2 regions of the Streptomyces sp. NPDC026301 genome follow, and region 1 is predicted to be linked to the other one. Evidence: predicted binding sites of a transcription regulator. Region 1 holds the regulator's gene; the other holds the start of a gene.

Region 1 (5,301 bases):
GGGGCGACCGTCGAGCCCTGGATGCTGGGCAGCGCGGCGACCCGCCGCTCGGCCCCGGCACGCAGCGCCGCGGCGTCCGCGCCGACGGCGGCCAGCAGGTCGGTGATGTTCTCGTTGTCCTGCCCGGCGAGCAGCGCGAGCAGCAGATGGGCCGCGGTCATGTCCGCGTGTCCCGCGCTCACGGCCCGCTCATTGGCGGCGCTCAGCGCCTCCCGGCTCTTGTTGGTCAGCTCGGCGTCCACGTGCTCGCGCTCCTCCTCATGCCTCTGGCCTGCACCTACACGGCCCTCGGGGGCCATCCTGCCTAGCTCAACATGCGATAAGTTGAGTCTATTCCACTCAAGCCCAAAACGCCGACCTTTACCCGTCCACCGCCCCTTGGGGTTCCCCCTGACCTGCCGCCCACTCCTGCGAGTACGCCCGACGTACAGTGCGGACATGGCTCAAGATCTGCGGAATCCCGACCCCGAGTACCTCGCCTTCTGGCGGGAGCGGCATGTGTGCACCCTGACCACGATGCGGCCGGACGGGACGCCGCACGTCGTGCCGGTGGGGGTGACGTACGACCACGAGCAGGGCCTGGCCCGGGTCATCACGAGCAAGGGCAGCACCAAGGTCCGCAACGTCCTGGCCAGGGGCGACGGCGGCGCGCGCGTCGCGGTGTGCCAGCTGCAGGGGCGGCGGTGGGCGACGCTGGAGGGGCTGGCGACGGTCCGTACGGCCGAGGCGGAGGTGCGGGACGCGGAGGAGCGGTACGCCGTGCGGTACGAGCGGACGCCGCGGCCCAACCCCGAGCGCGTGGTCATCGAGATCCGGGTGACGAAGATGCTCGGGCGGGCCTGAGAGCGCCGACGGGTGCCGCCGCCCCCGCTCCGTCCACAGGGGTATCGTCACCCCCACAGTCGTCAGGTCCCGGGGGGCACGATGAATGCGGTGCGAGTGACGGCGATCGCGTGCTTGATGCCGCTGTCCGAGCTGGACGACGATCCGTTCCTGGTCGACGACCGAGGCCAGCACGAGATGTGCTCGCAGTGGGCCGCGGACCGCGACTACCGCCTCATCTGGCGGCTGAGCCTGCACCACCTGCGCGCCGATCACTGCGCCCTGTGGCAGGACGTGGAGGCGGGCCTGGTCGATGTCTTCGTCGTACCGAACCGCCGCACCCTGGAGAACGCCGTCGACTCCGCCGAGGATTTCACCGCCCGCTGCGCCGCGGCCGGCGTCCGGCTGGAGACCGTCGACCTCGCCGAGCCGGTCTACACCTCGGCCATGAAGTCCCACGTGCACCGCCGGCTGTCGATGCCCACGGCCGGTTACAACGGCCGCTGAGGCGGCGGGCGTTACTCGGACGTCCGCTTCGGGCGCCACACGACCAGCGCGCTGGTCTGCTGCACGTCCTGATACGGGACCAGGTCACGGCGGTAGCTGGCGTGCACCGCCGCCTCCCGCTGCTGGATGGCGGCGGCGGCGCCCTCCACCGCGCTCTGCAGCTCGGCGACGCGCTGCTGGAGCGCCGCGACCTGGTTCTCCAGTTCGATGATGCGCTTGATGCCGGCGAGGTTGATGCCCTCGTTCTGCGACAGCTGCTGCACCTGGCGGAGCAGCTCGATGTCGCGGGCCGAGTAGCGCCGACCGCGCCCGGCCGTACGGTCCGGTGAGACCAGGCCGAGCCGGTCGTACTGGCGCAGTGTCTGCGGGTGCAGGCCGGAGAGCTGAGCCGCGACGGAGATGACGTACACCGGTGACTCGTCGGTCAGTTCATAGGGGTTACGACTGCGCCGCCCGCCCCGACTGTCCATCATCAAGCTCCCTTCGCGGCCTGGAAGAGCTCCGATCGCGGGTCCTCACCCGCGGTCGCCTCGCGGTACGCCTCCAGCGACTCGCGCGCCTTGTCGCCGAGGTCCTTGGGCACGACCACCTCGATGGTGACCAGGAGGTCGCCCCGGGTGCCGTCCTTGCGCGCCGCGCCCTTGCCGCGGGCACGCATCGTCCGGCCGTTCGGCGTGCCTGCCGGAACCTTCAGGGTGACCGGCGGCCCGCCCAGGGTCGGCACCTTCACTTCGCCGCCGAGCGCGGCCTCCGGGAAGGTGACCGGCACGGTGACGGTGAGGTTGTCGCCCTTGCGGCCGAACACCGGGTGCGTGTCGACGTGCACGACGACGTACAGATCGCCATTGGGCCCGCCGCGCTCGCCCGGGGCGCCCTTGCCGCGCAGCCGGATCCGCTGCCCGTCGGAGACGCCGGCGGGGATGCGCACCTGCATCGTGCGCGAACTCGTCGCGCGGCCGCTGCCCTTGCACACCTCGCAGGGGTCCTCGGCGATCAGGCCGCGGCCCTTGCAGTCGGCGCACGGGTCGGTGAGCGAGAAGCCGCCGCCCGCGCCCCGGCTGACCTGGCCCGTACCCACACAGGTCGGGCAGACCCGCGGGGTGCCGTTCTTGTCGCCGGTACCGGAACACGCCTTGCACGGCGCCGGGCTGGACATCCGCAGCGGGACCGTGGCCCCGTCCACCGCCTCGGTGAAGCTGAGCGTCACCTCGGACTCGATGTCCTGGCCGCGGCGGGGCTGCGTACGCGTGCCCGCACCGCCGCCCCTGTTGAACAGGCCGCCGAAGACGTCCCCGAGGCCGCCGCCGAAGCCGCCGGCGCCCGCTCCGCCCTGGGCGCCCCCGAAGAGGTCACCCAGGTCGAAGTTGAAGCTGCCGCCACCGGCGCCGCCGGGACCCGGACGGAAGCCGCCGTTGCCGAACAGCGCCCGCGCCTCGTCGTACTCCTTGCGGCGCTTGGGGTCGCCCAGGACGTCGTTCGCCTCGGAGATCTCCTTGAAGCGCGCCTCGGCCTTGGTGTCGCCCTTGTTCGCGTCCGGGTGGTTCTCCCGGGCGAGCTTGCGGTACGCCTTCTTGATCTCGGCGTCGGTGGCGTCCTTCGGGACGCCGAGAACCTTGTAGTAGTCCTTCTCGACGAAGTCCTTGGTGCTCATCCCCGACGTCCCTCCTCCCGTACTGTCCTGCTTCTCACGTCAGCCCTCGTCCGGGCCACCGCTCTCCTCGTCCGGCGCCTGCTCCTCGGACTTGGCGGCCTGGGCCCCCGGCTGGGGCTCGGCGACCGCCACCCGCGCGGGGCGAATCGTTCGCTCGCCGATCCGATACCCCGGCTGCAGGATCGCAACGCACGTCGTCTCCGTGACGTCCGGTGCGTACGAGTGCATGAGCGCCTCGTGGATCGTCGGGTCGAAAGGCTCGCCCTCCTTGCCGAACTGCTGCAGGCCGAGCTTGGCCACGACCGTCTCCACCGACTCGCCGACCGACTTGAAGCCGCCGACCAGCTCGCCGTGTTCACGAGCCCGGCCGATGTCGTCGAGGACCGGCAGGAGCTCGGACAGGAGGTTCGCCGCGGCGATCTCCTTGACCGTCACGCGGTCCCGCTCCACCCGCCGGCGGTAGTTCTGATACTCGGCCTGCAGGCGCTGGAGGTCCGCCGTGCGCTCGTTGAGCGCGGTGCGCACCTGGTCCAGCTGTGCCGTCAGGCCGACGTCCTGATTCGCGTCCCCGGCCGGGGCCGGGCCCGCCTTGTCGGCGGACCCGGCGCCCTGCGCCGCATCGTCAGGGGCTGCGGCGTCGGAGGGGACGTCAGGCTTCTCGTCAAAGCCCGGGGTCTCCTCCGTCACGCGGCACCGTCCTTCTTGGGCTTCTCGTCGTCCACGATCTCGGCGTCGACGACGTCGTCCTCGGCCTTGGCCTGCTCGCCGTCGGCGGCACCCTCGGCACCGCCCGCGGCCTGCGCGCCCTGGGCGTCGGCGTACATGGCCTGGCCCAGCTTCTGCGAGACGGCGGCGACCTTCTCGGTGGCCGTACGGATCTCGGCCGTGTCCTCGCCCTTGAGCTTCTCCTTCAGCTCGCCGACGGCGGTCTCGACCTCGGTCTTCACCTCGGCGGGGACCTTCTCCTCGTTGTCCTTGAGGAACTTCTCCGTCTGGTAGACGAGCTGCTCGCCCTGGTTGCGCGTCTCGGCGGCCTCGCGGCGCTTGTGGTCCTCGTCCGCGTAGCGCTCGGCCTCCTCGCGCATGCGGTCGACCTCGTCCTTCGGCAGCGAGGAGCCGCCGGTGACGGTCATCTTCTGCTCCTTGCCCGTGCCCAGGTCCTTCGCGGTCACGTGCATGATGCCGTTGGCGTCGATGTCGAAGGAGACCTCGATCTGCGGGACGCCACGCGGGGCCGGCGGCAGACCGGTCAGCTCGAACATGCCGAGCTTCTTGTTGTACGCCGCGATCTCGCGCTCGCCCTGGTAGACCTGGATCTGCACGGAGGGCTGGTTGTCCTCGGCGGTGGTGAAGATCTCCGAACGCTTGGTCGGGATCGTCGTGTTCCGCTCGATGAGCTTGGTCATGATGCCGCCCTTGGTCTCGATACCGAGGGACAGCGGGGTGACGTCCAGCAGGAGGACGTCCTTGACCTCACCCTTGAGGACACCGGCCTGCAGCGACGCGCCGATGGCGACGACCTCGTCCGGGTTGACGCCCTTGTTGGCGTCCTTGCCGCCGGTCAGCTCCTTGACGAGCTCGGCGACGGCCGGCATACGGGTCGAACCGCCGACCAGGACCACGTGGTCGATCTCGGACAGCTCGATGCCGGCGTCCTTGATGACGTTGTGGAACGGGGTCTTGCAGCGGTCGAGCAGGTCGCTGGTGAGCTGCTGGAACTGCGAGCGCGTGAGCTTCTCGTCCAGGTGCAGCGGGCCCTCGGCCGAGGCGGTGATGTAGGGAAGGTTGATCGTCGTCTCGGTGGAGGACGACAGCTCGATCTTCGCCTTCTCAGCGGCCTCGCGCAGGCGCTGGAGCGCCATCTTGTCCTTGGCCAGGTCGACGCCGTGGCCGTTCTGGAACTGCTTGACCAGGTAGTCGACGACGCGCTGGTCCCAGTCGTCACCACCGAGCTGGTTGTCGCCGTTGGTCGCCTTCACCTCGACGACGCCGTCGCCGATCTCCAGCAGCGAGACGTCGAAGGTACCGCCACCGAGGTCGAAGACCAGGATGGTCTGGTCGTCCTTGTCCAGGCCGTACGCCAGCGCCGCGGAGGTGGGCTCGTTGACGATGCGCAGGACGTTCAGGCCCGCGATCTCGCCGGCCTCCTTGGTGGCCTGCCGCTCGGAGTCGTTGAAGTACGCCGGGACGGTGATGACCGCGTCCGCGACCTTCTCGCCGAGGTAGGACTCCGCGTCGCGCTTCAGCTTCTGCAGAATGAACGCGGAGATCTGCTGCGGGTTGAAGCTCTTGTCGTCGACGTCCACCGACCAGTCGGTGCC
Region 2 (5,301 bases), on a different contig from region 1:
CCCTCGGCGCGCAGCCGGGCCGCGATGGCGTCCACGATCGTCGGGTCGTCCTCGACGACGAGCACCCGCCGCTGGGCGCCGGGCGTGGCCGCCGCCGCGGCGCCGTGGGTGGTCTGAGTCTGGTCCATCGCCCGCCCCTGAATTTCCCCGTGCGTGGTCGCGTACTGACTTGCTGTACTGACGTGCTGACTGGGTGTACTGACTGGTCGCATACTGCTGGGCAGCAGCGTAAAGGCACGATGTGACCCGCGGCTACGCGCGTTTCCCCGCGAGGTGGACCACGTCGGGGACGCCTCGGACAACGGGGATCTCTTCGGTGCGAACCTCGCTGAACCCGGCATTCCGGAGCGCGTCCTCGAAAGCGGGCGAGGGCTGCGCCGACCAGACGGCCAGCACGCCGCCCGGTGTCAGCCGGTCCCGGCAGGCCGCGAGCCCGGCGGGGGAGTACAGGCCGCCGTTGTCCTCGGTGACGGTCCAGTCGGGGCCGTTGTCGATGTCCAGGCAGAGCGCGTCGTACGTCTCGGTGCCCGCGCCCTCCCGTACGTACGCCACCAGATCGGCCTGGACGATCTCCGTCCGGGGGTCGGCCAGCGCCGGGCCCGACACCGTCCCCAGCGGCCCCGCTCGGTGCCAGTCGATGACCGCGCCCTCGCGCTCGACGACCGCGATCCGGCCCCAGCGCGGCTCGGCGGCGGCGCGCGCCAGCGAGAAGCCGACGCCCAGCCCGCCGATCAGTACGGACGGCCGCGCGCGGCCGGCGGGCAGCGCCGCGAGCGCGGCGTCGACGAGCAGCCGCTCCGACCGCCCGTCGGAGGTGTCCATCAGGAAGCACCCGTTGGCGATGATCTCGAAGTGCGGGCCCCGCCGCCGCAGCACCACCTCTCCGTACGGTCCGTCCCGGCGCTCCAGCGTGACGGGCGTCTCGTCGGTGGCGAAGGGGGCTGACATGGGTGCGAGGCCTCCGGAGTCGGGGGATGCCGGACGGTCCCCCACCCTATGAGCCCGTAGGCCATGCGCGCCCGGCCGTTTCGGGCCTCCCGCCCGCCTCCGCGTCTGATCGCTCACAGCGAACAAAGCCCTGGGAACATCCACCGACTCCCGAGCATTGAGTGGGTACAGCTCAACTTGCCTGCCGAAGGGGAGATCATGGCTTCGACGTCCACACCGCTCACCCTGCCCGTGCTGCCCCTGGACGACGAGGTCGTCCTGCCGGGCATGGTGGTGCCACTGGACCTGTCCGACCCGGACGTACGCGCCGCGGTGGAGGCCGCGCAGGCCGCCGCCTCACCCGGTAACAAGCCACGGGTGCTGCTCGTTCCACGTATCGACGGCAATTACGCCGGCGTCGGCACGCTCGGCAAGGTCGAGCAGGTCGGCCGGCTGTCCGACGGCGACCCGGGCGCGCTGATCCGCGGCCTGGGCCGCGTGCAGATCGGCTCCGGGACGACCGGGCCCGGCGCGGCCCTCTGGGTGGAGGGCACCACGGTCGAGGAGACCGTCCCGACTGCGCCTGATGGAAAGACGGGCCTCCCCGGCGCGGTCACCGAGCTCGTCAAGGAGTACAAGGCGCTCGCCACGAGCTGGCTGCGCAAGCGCGGCGCCTGGCAGGTCGTGGACCGCGTCCAGCAGATCGAGGACGTCGGCCAGCTCGCCGACAACTCCGGATACAGCCCCTTCCTGACCACCGAGCAGAAGGTCCGGCTGCTGGAGACCACCGACCCGGTCGCCCGCCTGAAGGACGCCACCGAAGCGCTCCGCGAGCACCTCGCCGAGCAGGACGTCGCCGAGTCCATCGCCAAGGACGTCCAGGAGGGCGTCGACAAGCAGCAGCGCGAGTTCCTGCTGCGGCGCCAGCTGGAGGCGGTCCGCAAGGAGCTGTCCGAGCTGAACGGCGAAGCGGACGACGAGAGCGACGACTACCGCGCCCGCGTCGAGGCCGCCGACCTGCCCGAGGACGTCCGCAAGGCGGCCCTGAAGGAGGTCGACAAGCTGGAGCGGTCCAGCGACCAGAGCCCCGAGGGCTCCTGGATCCGCACCTGGCTGGACACCGTCCTGGAGCTGCCGTGGACGGAGCGCACCGAGGACGCGTACGACATCAAGGGCGCCCGCGCCGTCCTGGACGCGGACCACGCGGGCCTGGACGACGTGAAGGAGCGGATCACCGAGTACCTGGCGGTGCGCAAGCGCCGCGCGGACCGTGGCCTCGGCCTGGTCGGCGGCCGCCGCGGCGGTGCCGTACTGGCCCTGACCGGCCCGCCCGGCGTCGGCAAGACCTCCCTGGGGGAGTCCGTCGCGCGTGCCATGGGCCGCAAGTTCGTCCGGGTCGCGCTCGGCGGCGTCCGGGACGAGGCGGAGATCCGCGGCCACCGGCGCACGTACGTCGGCGCGCTGCCCGGCCGCATCGTCCGCGCCATCAAGGAGGCCGGTTCCATGAACCCGGTCGTCCTGCTGGACGAGATCGACAAGGTCGGCTCCGACTTCCGCGGCGACCCCGCCGCGGCCCTCCTCGAAGTGCTCGACCCGGCGCAGAACCACACCTTCCGCGACCACTACCTGGAGGTCGAGCTCGACCTCTCCGACGTGGTCTTCCTCGCCACGGCCAACGTCCTGGAGGCGATCCCGGAGCCGCTCCTGGACCGCATGGACCTGGTCCGCCTCGACGGCTACACCGAGGACGAGAAGGTCACCATCGCCCGCGACCACCTGCTCCCGCGCCAGCTGGAGAAGGCGGGCCTGGAGCCCGGCGAGGTCGTGATCGAGGACGCCGCGCTGCGCAAGCTGGCCGGCGAGTACACCCGCGAGGCGGGCGTGCGGAATCTGGAGCGGGCCATCGCCCGGCTGCTCCGCAAGGTCGCGGCCAAGCACGAACTGGGCGAACAGGACCTGCCCTTCACCGTGGGCGTGGACGAGCTCCGCCCGCTCATCGGGCGGCCGCACCACGTCCCGGAGTCCGCGCAGGACCCGGAGGAGCGGCGCACGGCGGTGCCCGGCGTGGTCACCGGCCTGGCCGTGACCGGCGCGGGCGGCGACGTCCTGTACGTCGAGGCGTCGCTCGCCGACGCGGAGACCGGCGGCTCGGGCCTCCAGCTCACCGGCCAGCTCGGCGACGTGATGAAGGAGTCGGCGCACATCGCGCTCTCCTTCCTCCGCTCGCACGGCGCGGAGCTGGAGCTGCCCGTCGGCGACCTCAAGGAGCGCGGCGTGCACCTGCACGTCCCGGCGGGCGCGGTCCCCAAGGACGGCCCCAGCGCGGGCATCACCATGACCACGGCCCTGGCCTCGCTCCTCAGCGGCCGTCAGGTCCGGCCCGACGTGGCGATGACCGGCGAGGTCTCCCTCACCGGCCGGGTGCTGCCCATCGGCGGCGTCAAGCAGAAGCTCCTCGCGGCGCACCGGGCGGGGATCACCACAGTGATCATCCCCAAGCGCAACGAGGCGGACCTGGACGACGTCCCGGCCGAGGTCCTGGAAAAGCTGGACGTCCACCCCGTGTCGGACGTCCGCCAGGTCCTGGACCTGGCCCTGACCCCGGCCGCGACCTCGGTGGAGGTCCCGGTCGCCGCGTAACCCCCGCGCCCGAGGCCCGGAACTCCCGCAGGGCGGGGGCTCCGGGCCTCCCGATGTCCCCAGGGGCGGCGGTCACCCCTCCGCGAGAGCGCGGAGCTGGGCCACCGAGCCGTTGAAGACGTTCTGGTCGCCGGGGAAGCGGCCGCGGTCGGCGTACTGCCAGATGGTGTGGGCCGGCCAGCCGGACGGGAGGGGCTGGGGGGAGGCGGCGTAGCGGGCGATCCACAGGGGGTGCTTGATGCCGAAGGACGCGTTGTCGCCGGTGCACAGGCGCCACCAGTTGGTGGCGGTGTAGATCATCGGGTAGCGGCCGGTCCGGGCGTGCACCGTGGCGCTGAAGTCCCGGATCCAGGCGGTCATGGCCGCCCGGCTCAGGCCGTAGCAGGCCGCGCCGTACGGGTTGTACTCGATGTCCAGCGCGGGCGGCAGCGTCCGGCCGTCCGCCTTCCAGCCGCCGCCGTTGTCGACGAAGTAGTTGGCCTGCGTGGCGCCGGACGAGGTGTTCGGCAGCGCGAAGTGGTAGGCGCCGCGGATCATGCCGACGTTGTACGCACCGCCGTACTGCTGGCCGAACTTGGGGCTGCGGTAGCCCGCGCCCTCGGTGGCCTTGACGATGGCGAAGCGGGCGCCGGCGCGCCAGGCCGCGGGCCAGTCGACGTTGCCCTGGTGGCTGCTGACGTCCATGCCGGCCACCCCGGCGAGCGGCTGCGGCGCCGGGCCGGACGCGGTGCCGCCCTCGTGGGCGCGGAGCGTACCGCCGGCGTGGTCGAGTCCGTAGTGGTGGGCGGTGTCGGCGGAGGAGGGGGTGGGGGATGCGGATGCGGCGGAGGCGGGCACGGCCACCGCGAGGGCCGTGCAGAGCGTGGAGAGCAGCGTGATGCACCGGCGTATGCGCATAGGGGGGAGCCTCTTTCGAAGACGCGCAAGGGGGAGGGGAGACAGGGCGCCGTGCCGCGAGGGCCTGCGGGAGGGGCCGGCGCAGGTCCTCACGGCACGTAGGGGGAGCCCTGTCGGCCTCTTACCCGTTCGCGAGCGCCTGGAGACGGTCGTACGCGCCGTTGAAGAGGTTGTGGTCGCCCACGGTCGGCCCGGTGGACGTGTACTGCCAGATGGTGTGGAAGCCCCAGCCGGCCGGGAGTTCACCGACGGAGGAGCCGTACCGCGGGACCCACAGCGGGTTGACGCTGCCGAAGCCCGCGTAGTTGCCGGTGCACTGCTTCCACCAGCTGGTGGAGGTGTAGATCACCGCGTCCCGTCCGGTGCGCGCCTTGTACGTGGCGAACCAGTCCTTCATCCAGTTCACCAGGGCGGTTGCGCTCATGCCGTAGCAGGTGGCGCCGTAGGGGTTGTACTCCATGTCGAGCGCGCCGGGCAGCGTCTTGCCGTCCTTCGACCAGCCGCCTCCGTGGTCCACGAAGTAATTGGCCTGGGCCGCGCCGCTGGAGGTGTTGGGCGTGGCGAAGTGGTAGGCGCCGCGAATCATGCCGACGTTGTAGGACCCGTTGTACTGCTGAGCGAAATACGGGTTGATGTAGCTGGTGGATTCGGTCGCCTTGACGTAGGCGAACTTCACTCCGCTGTTCCACAGCGTCGACCATGCGACGTTGCCCTGATGGCCGCTGACGTCCACGCCTTCCACGGACGCCTGGACGGACGGCGCGACGGGTGCCCCCGTGCCGCCTTCGTGCTTGGCGACCTGCGAGCCGGCCCAGTCCTGGCCGGGGTGGGTGGGCT

The links. Region 1 encodes HspR, which represses chaperone genes until heat shock. Its sites were predicted from a motif close to TTGAGNNNNNNNNNCTCAA; they were not measured.
Region 2: the regulator HspR is predicted to act here: its motif matches at 1,106-1,124, upstream of lon (endopeptidase La).

The regions. Positions count from the first base shown of each region.
Region 1 covers NZ_JBVHPN010000017.1:95,954-101,254, forward strand. Annotated here, with positions in the region: gene clpB (ATP-dependent chaperone ClpB) at 1-242, opposite strand, end outside; gene ACZ4MH_RS27125 (PPOX class F420-dependent oxidoreductase) at 439-843, shown strand; gene ACZ4MH_RS27130 (hypothetical protein) at 925-1,329, shown strand; gene ACZ4MH_RS27135 (heat shock protein transcriptional repressor HspR) at 1,341-1,799, opposite strand; gene dnaJ (molecular chaperone DnaJ) at 1,802-2,980, opposite strand; gene grpE (nucleotide exchange factor GrpE) at 3,020-3,667, opposite strand; gene dnaK (molecular chaperone DnaK) at 3,664-5,301, opposite strand, start outside.
Region 2 covers NZ_JBVHPN010000009.1:241,213-246,513, forward strand. Annotated here, with positions in the region: gene ACZ4MH_RS18230 (response regulator transcription factor) at 1-128, opposite strand, end outside; gene ACZ4MH_RS18235 (spermidine synthase family protein) at 253-948, opposite strand; gene lon (endopeptidase La) at 1,147-3,567, shown strand; gene ACZ4MH_RS18245 (lysozyme) at 3,640-4,464, opposite strand; gene ACZ4MH_RS18250 (lysozyme) at 4,586-5,301, opposite strand, start outside.